DNA from 3 places in the Reinekea marina genome. Region 2 is predicted to be linked to each of the others. Evidence: predicted binding sites of a transcription regulator. Region 2 holds the regulator's gene; each other region holds the start of a gene.

What was found. Region 2 encodes FliA, which starts transcription of late flagellar genes. Its sites were predicted from a motif close to CTAAAGTTNNNNNNNNNNCNGCCGATA; they were not measured.
Region 1: QWZ13_RS10725 (DUF5610 domain-containing protein) is a predicted target of FliA. The motif match lies at 1,526-1,552, and genes of this name have one in related genera.
Region 3: QWZ13_RS09945 (flagellar protein FlaG) is a predicted target of FliA. The motif match lies at 2,239-2,265, and genes of this name have one in related genera.

What each region holds. Positions count from the first base shown of each region.
Region 1 covers NZ_JAUFQI010000001.1:2,015,504-2,019,777, reverse strand. The annotation lists gene QWZ13_RS10735 (hypothetical protein) at 1-72, opposite strand, end outside; gene QWZ13_RS10730 (glutaredoxin family protein) at 88-339, opposite strand; gene QWZ13_RS10725 (DUF5610 domain-containing protein) at 405-1,469, opposite strand; gene QWZ13_RS10720 (LysR family transcriptional regulator) at 1,833-2,738, shown strand; gene QWZ13_RS10715 (MAPEG family protein) at 2,783-3,184, opposite strand; gene QWZ13_RS10710 (YajG family lipoprotein) at 3,244-3,831, opposite strand; gene yaaA (peroxide stress protein YaaA) at 3,844-4,274, opposite strand, start outside.
Region 2 covers NZ_JAUFQI010000001.1:1,690,702-1,694,975, reverse strand. The annotation lists gene QWZ13_RS08960 (chemotaxis protein CheA) at 1-225, opposite strand, end outside; gene QWZ13_RS08955 (protein phosphatase CheZ) at 235-1,149, opposite strand; gene cheY (chemotaxis response regulator CheY) at 1,178-1,552, opposite strand; gene QWZ13_RS08945 (RNA polymerase sigma factor FliA) at 1,749-2,465, opposite strand; gene QWZ13_RS08940 (MinD/ParA family protein) at 2,488-3,312, opposite strand; gene flhF (flagellar biosynthesis GTPase FlhF) at 3,389-4,274, opposite strand, start outside.
Region 3 covers NZ_JAUFQI010000001.1:1,871,001-1,875,274, reverse strand. The annotation lists gene fliD (flagellar filament capping protein FliD) at 1-1,084, opposite strand, end outside; gene QWZ13_RS09955 (hypothetical protein) at 1,097-1,264, opposite strand; gene QWZ13_RS09950 (four helix bundle protein) at 1,369-1,716, shown strand; gene QWZ13_RS09945 (flagellar protein FlaG) at 1,807-2,217, opposite strand; gene QWZ13_RS09940 (flagellin N-terminal helical domain-containing protein) at 2,323-4,274, opposite strand, start outside.

The sequences.
Region 1 (4,274 bases), 320 kb from region 2:
CTTTGGCATCGAAGTACACCCCGCCAAAAATGCCATGAAAAACGCACCTAAACAGACTGATTTATAAGACATCTAAACTACCCTTTACTACAGTTCGATATTATTTTGTGCAAGATAATGAACCACATCTTCACATGAAAATGGCCAGCCTAAATCGCTATCGACTGACTCAAGCTTTATGACAGGAATTCTAACATCATACTGCTTCATTAATGGCTCGGAATCGGCAATATCAACTAAAACAAGTGAGACAGTATCTTTAAGAGGTAACTTGGAGAGCTCTTGCTCTGCCAATTCACAAAGGTGACAGCCCGCTGTGTGGTACAAGAAGAGATTCACAAAAAAAGCACCTATCAAATGATGAGGTGCTTAGTTTATAGGAATTTGTGTGAAATTCAGAGTCTTTAAGACAGTAATGATGAAAGCGTATCGAATAACTCTCCACGGTTCATCGGATGATTTTCAATAACCGTCAAAAAGGCATCTCGGCTGTTAAACTGCTCAAACCATTGCTCCTGACTAGCGAGTAGCTTCTCGGCATACTCTTTCAATGGAGATAAACCAGCCGGAATTTTAGCGGGTTGCTCGGCCACTTCTGCATAAACGCCAACACCTTTAGCTTCAACTTCTTTCATATTTAAGTCCATGGACCGCATGCTACTGCCGTCTATGTTTAACTCAGTCGCCATATCGAATGCTTTTTGATAATCGCCTTCATAAAATTCATTCGCTACTTCATTTACCTGAGCTAACAAGGCATCAAGATCTGCCGCTTCCTGTTCGTTTAGATCTCCTTTTATCATCAATTGAAAGCCCGAAGACTGCTGGCTACCCCATACCGTTGAGGATTCACGCCCAAATCGCTTATCTTCTAATGTACTAGAAGATTCAGCAACCGATCGGATCATAATTTTATCACCTTCATTGGTGGTCAAATTTAATGAAAAGGTTTGGCGCTCGTATTGATACATATTGATTTGGCGATCAACATTTGAACTGGCCGATGAACGTTGAATAGGCGCTTGAATTGGCTCAGATCGATTACTTGGAACACTCAAGTCTTGTTCATCTAGGCGGTCCATAATTTGACCAAAGGCTGAATCTATTTTCATAGTCAACGGTTCGTCTAATTGACCGAGTTCGTCTAAAATCTCTTTTGCTTCGCCAAAGCCTTGCTTTACACCTTGCTCGGCGGCTTCAAACATACTTTCAATCTGATCTTCTGATGCTCCATTGGCTTTCGCATCTGAAATTCGTTGTTGGGCAAACCCCCAGATCTGGTCAACCAAAGCATCTACATCAAAATTGATCGCTTTTGATGGCGCTTCAACGGTTTCGGCTTCTTGCGCCTGATTTACAGATATTGGGTTTTTATCGAGCATTCGGTTAGCTGCTTCTGCGCGCTGATCTCGATTTGGACGGTCGTAATTCACCGTAGTACCGGAATAGCCTGATATTGGGTGGTGCATAGGGAATCCCTCTAACCAATGTTACACCTAGTACAGGTATAACCTTACCTTCGAGGTATCGGCCAATCTCATTATAACTTTAAAAGCACTTGGTAACGGTTTGTAAGCTTCAAAAGATAAAGCGCTTATGAATTACCCTATAAATTCAATAGAATTCGAATATTTACTGATTCTTCTGTCGATTCACCCGCCTTAAACGTATAAATTTTGGCCGATATTCTATTAATATGGAGCTAAATACAGCTAAATATGCTCAAATCTGCACTCTCAACCACTTTCAAATTATTTTCATAGATAAATATGGATTATTCATCAAAGTGCCTATAAGATTGTGCGATCTTCATCAAATCACTGGATGTTTCTATGGCTCGATTGGACTCACTCATTATTTTTACCACTGTGGTTAAAGCAAATAACTTTACCAACGCAGCTCACCAGCTAGGCCTTACCCCTTCCGCCGTCAGTAAACAAATCAGTTTACTGGAAGATCGTTTAGGCGTTCGCTTACTTAATCGAACAACGCGGTCAGTCAGCCCAACTGAAGCCGGACAATTGTTTTTTAATCGTTGTAGCCGGTTATTGGAAGACTTAGAAGAAGCTGAGCACATGGTAAAAGATTTAGAAACCAGTCCTCGGGGCACCTTAAAGATATCTGCAACGCCGACGTTTGGTCGCGCAATGCTGATGAAAATTTTCGCTAAGTTTCTAGAACAATACCCAGATGTAAATTTCGACTTAACCTTAGCCGATAAAGGCATGGATCTCGTTCGTGAAGGTATAGACCTAGCCATTCACCTTGGCTCTTTACAAGACAGCCGACTCGTCGCACGTCCTGTCGCGCGCCAAAAGGTAATCATTGTTGCTTCTAAGGAATATTTAGAAAAACATGGTCGGCCAGAAACCCTTCAGGAGCTGACCAACCATTACATACTGATGGTCTCTGGTATCGACTTCGCTGAACCTCGTTGGATCAAGCGCTTTTTGAAGGAAGCCGCTCTGATCAACAAAGATCGTCGTTTCACCGTGAATGATTTAGACGCGTTGTGCGAAGCGACATTGAATGACATGGGTATTTCGGCTCTGCCTTACTACATGATCAGAGAACACATTGAATCTGGAAAATTAGTAAACTTGCTGCCGGAAGTGAATATTCCGACCAGAACTATTCATGTTGTATACCCTGAAAACCGATACCTATCGGCGAAAAGTCGCGCCTTTGTAGATTTTATGGCCAATTATTTTATTGAGCATAATTTAGACGATGTATAAGTAAATTCTGATGGGCGCACTCATAACGAGTGCACCCTATTACACTATGCAATATTCAAAACTAGGTTAATCCACATCGCCAAAGCCGCTAATGCAGACATCCAAAAAACACTGAATCGATGCATTAGATGATTATACGTTAAGTGGATTCCAGCATGGACAACTCTTAATCCAAAAAACACCCAAGCCATCACCAATGCAAACTCAGAGTTAATGTCGAGCGCCAAAAACGCTAAGCAAACTACATAGAACAACATCGGAATTTCAAACTGGTTATTAAAACTGCGACCTGCTTTTTGAACCTGTTCAGGGAACTGCTCAGATTTCATAAGCAAATAAGCCCGGTAGTTAACTTCTCGTCGACGCACACTTTGTACTCGCACATAAAAAGTATAAAGACCAATAAAAAATGTCAGCATAATCATGGCGAACATTGGGTATATCATAGGGTTTCCTTATTTGGCTAATTGACCACACTTAATTTCCCAGTGCAGGTTTTTGGTTGTTATTGTAAAAAAGATTCTAACTTTGGATCACGAAACATACGTTCTAACACAGAATCAAAAACATCGTTCAACAAAGCTTCGTTTTCCGCTTCACTTGGGTACCCAAGGGTTTCGATATATTGAGTCGTCTTGTAGTTATTCTTGTAGGTAACACTGCCTTTCTCAACCACCACAGATATCGCTGCTACCGCCGTATTACGCTTTATACTGGCTTTTTGATCGGTCGTTTCAAAACTAAGCTCTTTTATTTGAATTTCAAGGGCTTGATCCGGCAATGAGTCTGTCAGCATAAAACCACCACGCTCTAATATTTGTCGTGCAATTGATTCCACTACCGTCGTCAATGGCGTTTTCGGTGTTATCGTACTTGTTGAAGTATATGCGCCTCCTCGGACGCCGATAACATTCGATGGACGTATATCCGTCGCCTTTAAACTCAACGTACCAGTACCACTGATTAAGCCTTCAGCTTCAATTGCTGGTGTAAATGCAACCTGTTGAGGGGATAATTGTGCGCAGCCTACCGTTATCAATGTTGCGCAAACGAACAGAAAGTTTTTTAAAAACAGGTGGTTAGTTTTTTTCATAATGTTGCCTTATTATTGTTCATCGCGAATAAAGACCCATTCGTCATTGGCGGAACGTTCTTCACAGTAACGATAGCCATCGTAGTTAAATGACTTCACATCATTTATAGACTTAATGGGGCGATCAAGTATATACCTGACCATTGAACCTCTCGCTTTTTTTGCGAAAAAGGAAATAATCTTATACTCACCGTTCTTTTTATCTTTAAAAATAGGTGTCACCACTCGAGCATTAATATTTTGTTTTTGTATGGCACCAAAATATTCTTGAGAAGCTAAATTCAATACTAAGTCGGCTTCAGTGTCACTAATGTCCTCATTCAATTTTTGAGTCAATTGTGAGCCCCAAAACCCATATAAGTTTTTAGCTTCACCCACTTTCAACCGAGTGCCCATTTCTAGGCGGTAAGGTTGTATTCTATCTAAAGGGCGAAGTAACCCAT
Region 2 (4,274 bases):
GTCAAAAACGTTTTCAGCAACGTGGCAGCAGTCTACGAGTTCCGTTAGCTGTAAGAATCCGGCCCCGCCTTTTACAGTATGGAAGCCACGGAAAATGGAATTCAATAAGTCTTTATCGTCCGGTCTATTTTCCAAATCGACAAGCTGTTCAGACAGCTGCTCTAAAATTTCACCGGCTTCTACCATAAAATCTTGGAGAATTTCGTCATCCGCTTCAAAGCCCATAGGTGCCCCTTAAAAACCTAAACTAGATAAAAGATCGTCAACATCATCTTGGCTGCCCATCACTTCTTCATCATTTTCTGAATTAATCTGTGGACCGTGCCCTTTCATGTCTTTATCGACCATTGATTTCGATTCTTCACCTTTTGTTACCATTCCGGTGATTTGCTCAACTTGGCTCGCCATAAAGACTAGGTCTACTAGGCTGGTTTCGACTTCTTTCACCAACCCAGTAACTTTAGTGATGACCTGACCGGTTAAATCTTGGAAATCTTGAGCCATCAATATTTCAGTCATATTGCCCGATAGTTTCTGGGTATCGTCATCTAACCGTTTAAAAAATTCATCTAACCGCCAATAAAGCCCTCGAAATTCATCAGGCGTCATCTCACGTTGAACCAAACGTTCCCATTCTGCTTTCAATGAACTGGCTTCATCTTTCAATGCGTCTGCTACGGGAAGACTGTCTTCCACTAAATCGAGTGTTTTATTTGCGGCTCGATCAGTTAATTTCATCACATAGCTCAGCCGATCGGTCGCCTCACTCATATTGGTAATGTCGTTGTGATCAACTTCATCATCGCCATCAATATGAAAATTGGTAATAGCACTGTGCAATGCACGGGTAAGCTTGCCGACTTCCTGATATAAGCCACGGTCACGCACAGTTTGCATTTCTTGCAAAGTGGTCATTGCTTCTTCAAGCTCACCATCTTCAATTTTATCATGCAAAACTAATGCTTTTTCTTTCAGCGCAGAAACAAGATCGTAGTCGCTACCGATATCTGGCATCCGTGCTTGTTGTAATTGCTCTAACACATTTACGGCTAATTCAATGTTACCCGCTTCAACATGTTGCATAAGTTCAGGTGCTTTAGCTTTCAGCAGCTCCTCAAACTCATTAGAGTCATGTTCTATTTCCGACATAAACTCCCCCGGAAGAATAGGCGATAAACTAGCCGTCTACGCGCTCAAAGATTTTTTCAATTTTTTCTTTTAGCGCCGCAGCAGTGAATGGCTTAACGACGTAGCCGTTTACCCCTGCTTGAGCCGCTGCAACGATTTGGTCGCGCTTAGCTTCGGCAGTCACCATTAATACGGGAATATCTTTCAGCCGGTCGTCACTACGAATTTTCTGCAATAACTCAATACCCGTCATGCCTGGCATATTCCAATCGGTTACCACAAAATCAAAGTCGCTCGATTGCAACATAGGCCAAGCCGTTGCGCCATCGTCAGCTTCTTGTGTATTCGTGAAACCCAGATCTCGCAACAAGTTCTTAACGATTCGTCGCATGGTTGAAAAATCGTCAACAACTAGAATTTTCATATTTTTGTCCAAGATGACCTCCTATAGCCTATCTTTAGCAACCTCTATTTAATGATAGACTGAAGTTCAGCACTATCCAGTTTTTTAGATTGCTATGATCAAATAATCATCCGCCAATCAATCACTATAGTGAGTTATCGGCAGAAATTTCGATAAGTTTATAATAAATAAAGGAAATTAGGGATAATAAAATGAATCAGGTCCAGTCACGCATTTTAGAACGCAAACGCATGGTTGCCTGAGAATGGATTTGGCTCACTCGAGATTCACTTACGCCGATCACCGCGCCTATTTCCTTAAGGTTTAATTCCTCTTCGTAATAAAGTGCAATGACAATTTGCTCCCGTTCGGGCAGCGCTTTCATGGCTTCAACGAGCTGATCGTTCATTTGATCATTTTGTAACCCAACAATAGGGGCTTCACCATCCACTAGTTCGGGTCTAGGCTCTTTATGCTCTGAATTATTGTTTTCGACAAGTTCTTCAAAGCTAAATAAACGAGAGCCTTGCGTGTCTTTTAATAAACCAAAATATTGATCTATGCTGATGTTTAATTCTTCAGCAATTTCGTGATCTTGAGCATCACGGCCTTCACGCATTTCAATTACGTGAATAGCATCAGAAATACGCCTAGAGTTACGATGCACACTTCTCGGTATCCAGTCGCCCTTACGAATTTCATCTAGCATTGAGCCTCGAATACGAATTCCGGCATAGGTTTCAAAACTCGCCCCTTTGCTTTGATCGTAATTGCCGGCGGCTTCAAATAGCCCAATCATGCCCGATTGAATTAGATCTTCTAGCTGCACGCTATCGGGCAGCCGAGCGAGTAAATGATGAGCAATACGTTTGACCAATAGTCCATACTGATCGATCATTTGTTCATAATTAATCGTTTTTTCGGTTTTATACATAGTATATTTTTGCACCGACATCTTAGGCGACCCCAACACCTTGCACTAAACGCTCGACAAAAAACTCTAGATTGCCTTTTGGTGTTACAGGGAGTGGCCAGGTTGCGACTTTTTGCGCCAACGATCGATAAGCAACAGCAGCTTTTGAACGTGGATACGCCTCTAATACAGCTTTTTGACGCTGCACGGATTTTCGTACGGCTTCATCCATAGGGATAGAGCCGCAATATTGTAAGGTTACATCTAAGAAGCGATCCGCGACGGTTGCCAACTTATTAAACAATGCTTGCCCTTCTTTTGGCGTACGAACCATGTTTGCGACAACACGGAATCGATTAAGACGACAATCTCGTTCTAGAACTTTAATCAGCGCATAAGCATCGGCAATAGAGGTGGGTTCATCGGTCACGACAATCAGAGTTTCTTGGCTTGCACGAACAAAACTCGTCACTGTTTTTGAAATACCGGCCGCGGTATCAACAATTAGCACATCCATATAATCAGACAATTCACTGAAGGCGGTGATAATACCTGCGTGTTCAACTTCGCCTAAATTGGCCATTTGTTGAGTACCTGAAGAGGCTGGAATGATTTTTATTCCTGAAGGGCCTTCTACCATGACTTCAGATAAAGTGGCTTCACCTGCCAAAACATCACTGATGTTTTTATTCACAGATAAGCCTAACAATATATCAAGATTCGCTAACCCAAGATCGGCATCAAGCAATACCACGCGTTTGCCCTGTTCGGCCAACGCTATTGCCATATTTACAGATACATTGCTTTTCCCGACACCACCTTTTCCGCCGGATACCGCGACTACTTGTACTGGGTTCACTGAATTCATTACCTATTTCCTTTCTTGCTGCTCAGTATAGAACAGACATCGAATTTTGCGCGCTATTCTCTTTAAAATTATAAATTTAGCCGACTTTTAGCGCCACTTCTGTCGCTGGAGACTTAGAATTACGGCCATTCAAACTGGAAACCAAACGCTGGACCAGTGGCTTTACTTCACACATTTCAATGTCTTGTGGGATATTCTGACCGTCACTGCAGTACCAAATTGGCCAGCGATGCTTGAGCACTGGCTCTAAAACGCCACCAAAACTCGCCGATTCATCAAGTTTCGTCAAAATCACAGAGTCAAAGTTCACATTAGTATAATTCTGGATAAATTGTGACAGTGCCGCTGGCTGCATGGTGGCGGGTATCACCATCATGGTTTGAATGACTCGTGATAGTCGTTCTTTGCTGATCAGTGCATTCCAATAGGCCATCGCCTCTTTGCTGCCACTGGTATCAATAAATACTATTTTCTTAGATTTAAGCTCAGTTAACTTATCACCCAAAGATTCACCTTCGGTCAGTGCATGAAATTCAACATTTAAAATACTAGAAACCGATTTTAAAATATCTTGGCCGCCAACCTGAAACCAATCTAACGATATAAGCGCGACATGTTCTTGGCCAAAATCTTTAACGGCATGTGCCGCTAATTTTGCAATCGTTGTCGTTTTTCCAGCGCCGGTAGGTCCGTTCACCGCAAACACCCCCCCGTTAGCGGTAGGTTCGTATAGCGGTGCGGGTATTGCAGAACTCAATCGCCCCATCAAACGACGCCAGTTGCTCTCTAACGAGTCTTCCCGATCGTAATGAGCCATTAATTTGTTGACCACACTCCGTGTAAAACCTAGCGTTTGTAGGCGAGACTCTAACCGCTCATATTGAGGATTCATCTGGCCAACTGGCGTACTCAATTGCTCAGTCTGTTCTTTCAACAAACTCTTCAAGCTGTCAATTTCTTGT
Region 3 (4,274 bases), 180 kb from region 2:
TTTGGTCGGTACTGATGCCAATTTCAATAAGTGATTTATAGGTAGAGCCTGTAACACCAGAAATAATTTCAGTGATACCCGCACGCAATTGTGATTGCACGGTACGCAATACGTTATCACCTAACAAAATACCGCCAATTTCATCATCTGGGTTGTATTTGGTTAGTTCATCGTAAATAGTTTTGTACTCATTATATTTTTCGACGAACGCTTCAAGCTTATCGGCAATTTCATCGGTATCACGGGTTACGTTTAGCATGACACCCGTTAAACTGCTTTCATTTAGGTTAATGGTCACGCCGCGCACAACCTGATCCAATTTATTCGTTGCACTTGTAACGGTTAGCCCGTTGATTCGTATCAGCGCATCCGAACCCGATTGTGTTTCGGTCATGTTACTGGCAGGATCATGCTGAGCGCTGTTATATGCTAAAGATTGCAAGCCAGCATCACCCGAGACTTCAATCTCCATACTGGTTTCTTCACCCGTTTCCTCACTGGTGAGCAATAGACGGTATCCCGTACCGTCGTACACCACTGAAGCCGACACACCAAAATCTTCATTATTGATGGCATCTCGTATGCCGCCTAAGGTGTTATTTTCAGAAGTAATATCAATAGAGGTTACTGCACTGTCGGCATCTTGCTCAAACGCTAAATATTCATCAGAACCGTCATAGGTAGTGGTACCAAACTTAAAAGTTAACGTGCCCGTACCCACAGTGTCATCCACGGAACTGAATTGCATACTCGCCAAAGAGTGCGCTTTAGCGATTTCATCTACTTCGATACGATAAGAACCCGGTTCAGCTAGGCTAGTAGTGGTTGCAGTAAGCACAGATTCATCAGAAGAGCTGGCTGAGCTGCTTTGAATAGTACTGGCTTGAGCAAGACTGCCAATACTCGATTGCAAACCATCCATCACCTTACGGACTTCGGCATAAGCGGAAATCTTCGCCTCTACACGAGCAGTCTTACCGTCCAAACGGAGATCACTTGCCGCCCTTTCCGCAGCCACTAATTGATCGACTAAGTCTGAAGTTAGCAACCCAGAACCGATACCCAGTGATTGTATGCCCGCCATAACCGATAACCTTTAAACGTTGAACAGTGTCTTAATGCAAAAACCAAACCATGATTTTAGGATAGACCATGGGTTGATTATTGTATCGGCCGATTTGGTTAAAACTTTAGGGGTTTTGGAGAGCAGTTTTTGGCTGCGGGCTGCGAGCTTCTGGTTTAAAGATTGATACCCGCAGCCCATAGCCCGCCGCTCAAAACTATCCCCACCCTGTGACTCAGTTTACGTTCAAGGTTTCAAAACTCCTGTAACGTTTAGATTCTGAAAAACTAATCAAGGATGATTATATGAATTTTGAAAAGCTAGACGTTTGGAAAGCTTCTGCTCAATTGAGTGCCGAATTATACATTGAATTAAAGGATTTAAGGGACTGGGGCTTTAAAGACCAAGCAACCCGATCCGGCCTGTCTATCCCTTCGAATATCGCCGAAGGCATGTCCCGAACGAGTGCTTCAGAAAAGAAACGATTTTTAAACATTACCTATAGTTCAGCAGCTGAACTTAAAACACAAATATGGATTGGTCAGAAGGTAAATTATTTAGACAAAGAATTAGGTACGAAATGGATCAATCAATTAGATATTATATCAAGAATGTTAACAGGCCTTTCAAGATCGCTCACCGAGAGCACATAATTAGCTTGTAGGTTTTAAGTTTTAGGTTCAAACCCGAAGCTCGAAGCCCGAAGCCCAAAACAAAAAAAACCGCCAAAGGCGGTTTTTTTATCAGACCTGCGCACTAAACAACATCAGCGGCTCTTCTTGACTTAAGCGTTGAGCCAGTTCTAAGGCTTCTTCATTCGGCATCTGACGAATCAACTCATCTGATACTTTATCGTAAACTCTTATCACTGTTTTGCCAGAATCTTCATCTAGCTGAAACTCAAGCTTGCGCTCTGTGTTTTGAACATAATCGTTAAGTTTCGCTACAGCTTGCTCAACGCTTTCTTCTTTAGGTTTCTCGGCGGCTTCTTTTTGCTGTGATGCATATGAAGTTACTGAGTCACTTTTCTCGGCCTGGCGTGCTTCCGCTTGCTCTACCGTGGGCTTTATTCCATTAAACCCCGACTTTCCAGTGTCGCGCGTTGGTGCGGAAGGCTTAGCATTTAGCGATGGCTGCATACTAATTTCATTCATACTTTAACACCTCCGTTCACCTGTCGATTACTCTTAAAACTACTTTATTCAAGAGCTTTAGCGCTGGGTTAGGCCGCTAAGCGACCCTCCCCAATGGTTTCGCTATTAACCGAGTAGTGATAATACCTGCTGTGGACGCTGGTTAGCCTGAGCTAAGATCGAAATACCGGCCTGCTGTAGTACCTGGGTACGAGACAGTTCGGCTGTTTCGGCCGCGAAGTCCGCATCACGGATTCGAGAGTTTGCCGCTGACAAGTTTTCAGACGTAATCTGAAGGTTTGAGCTGGTAGACTCGAATCGGTTTTGCAATGCACCGAGTTCTGCACGTTGGCTAGCAACGGTGCTTAAAGCATTATCAATTGCGGTTATAGCAGACTGCGCACCTTCAAAAGTAGAGATATCGACGTCAGCTAAGTACTGACCATCTTCACCGCCACCAAATGAACCTGCTTGGAATCCAGAGTCTGTCAATCCAGCAATACCATTTGACCCAACACTCACTTCGAACGCGCTAGCGGATGATAGCGATACAGTAGAGTAGTAGGTAGAAGTTTGCGCGACGTTTGCCACAACTCCAGATGCAACTCCTTCGAGACCAAATTCGTTTTCATCACCAGCATTTGCAGCAGGCGTAACAGCAAACATTGTTATGTTACGACCATCAGCGGCCGTTAAAGTTAGTGACTTACCGTTATCTTCTGCCACAACTCCCGTCTGACCAGACTTTTCATTAATTGCAGTGATTGCATTCGCTTTATTCTTTTCGTAATCACCTGTTTCAGTCAATGTAATTGATACTCCATTTAGTCTTAAGTCTAGAGTATCACCTGCAGTACCACCAGTGGTCGCAGCACCGGTTGTTACACCAGTGTATGTTGTTGCATTTACTGTAGCAGTAACGCCAGTTTGATCTGTGGAGTCATTAATCGCTGCAGCGATAGCAATACCTGATGCAGCAGTATATGAACTGGCAGCATTAGCTGCATCAGCATAGGATGAGGTATCGTCAAGGCTCGAAGAGGCTCTTATGGCAACATTATTTATTACTAAATCACCATCCTGTAACGCCTTGGTCGTTGATGCCGCCAAGGTAGTAGCAGCATCTGTATCCCATGCTTGACTACTTTCTTGTGTTGTTGTCGAACTAATTTGACCACCGTACTCACCGGCAGCAAAACCGGTGTTTGAAATATCTCCATTTCCGGTACCATTTCCTCCGTCTATGACAATATTGGTTTGAGAGTCTTGTGCTGTAAGAGTTACCGAGGCAAAAGACTCCTCTGCACTAGCAGCCGTTGTATCACTATCTTTCAACCCAAACGCAGCCAGATCGTTTACTGTTGATGTAATGGTAATATTTCGCCCATCTTCTGCGGTTAATGTAACGCCACCATTATTCCCACCATCACTTGCTATAACGCCGGTCTTTCCTGATTGAGCGTTAATTGATTCAATAACCGAGCCTCGTGTGGCGGCTAAGTCTGCTTCAGTGGCATTTGCTGTACCTTCGAGTGAAATGGATACACCATTCAGTACGATTGCTGAAGCAGCTGTAGCAGTAGCAGTAGTACCAGCAACCATTTGACTACCTGACATTACGTTTTCATTTGCGGTAGCTACAACATTAGTTTGATCACTAGATTCATTAATTGCTGCTGCCTTTGCAATAGCACTAGCCGAACGTTTAGTTCCGAAAGACAACTGATCATCACCAGCTACCGAAGCACGAATCGTTTCGCCATTGATTACTAAGTCACCGTTACCAATCGCAGTACCTGTGGAATAAGAACTCACACCCGCTTGAGAACTGGTACCCAACTTCTCTGCAGTCAATTCTGAAATTTTCACATCAACGGTTTGACCCGCATCCGCACCAATCTGGAAGGTACCTTCGAAAGAACCGTCTAGTAGGTTACGGCCGTTGAAGTTTGTTTCATCGGCAGTACGTGTGACTTCCGCCATCAACTGCTTAACTTCCGCTTGTAGCTTAACTCGGTCATCGTCTGAGTTAGTTGCGTTAGAAGACTGAACCGCTAGCTCACGAATACGCTGTAGGT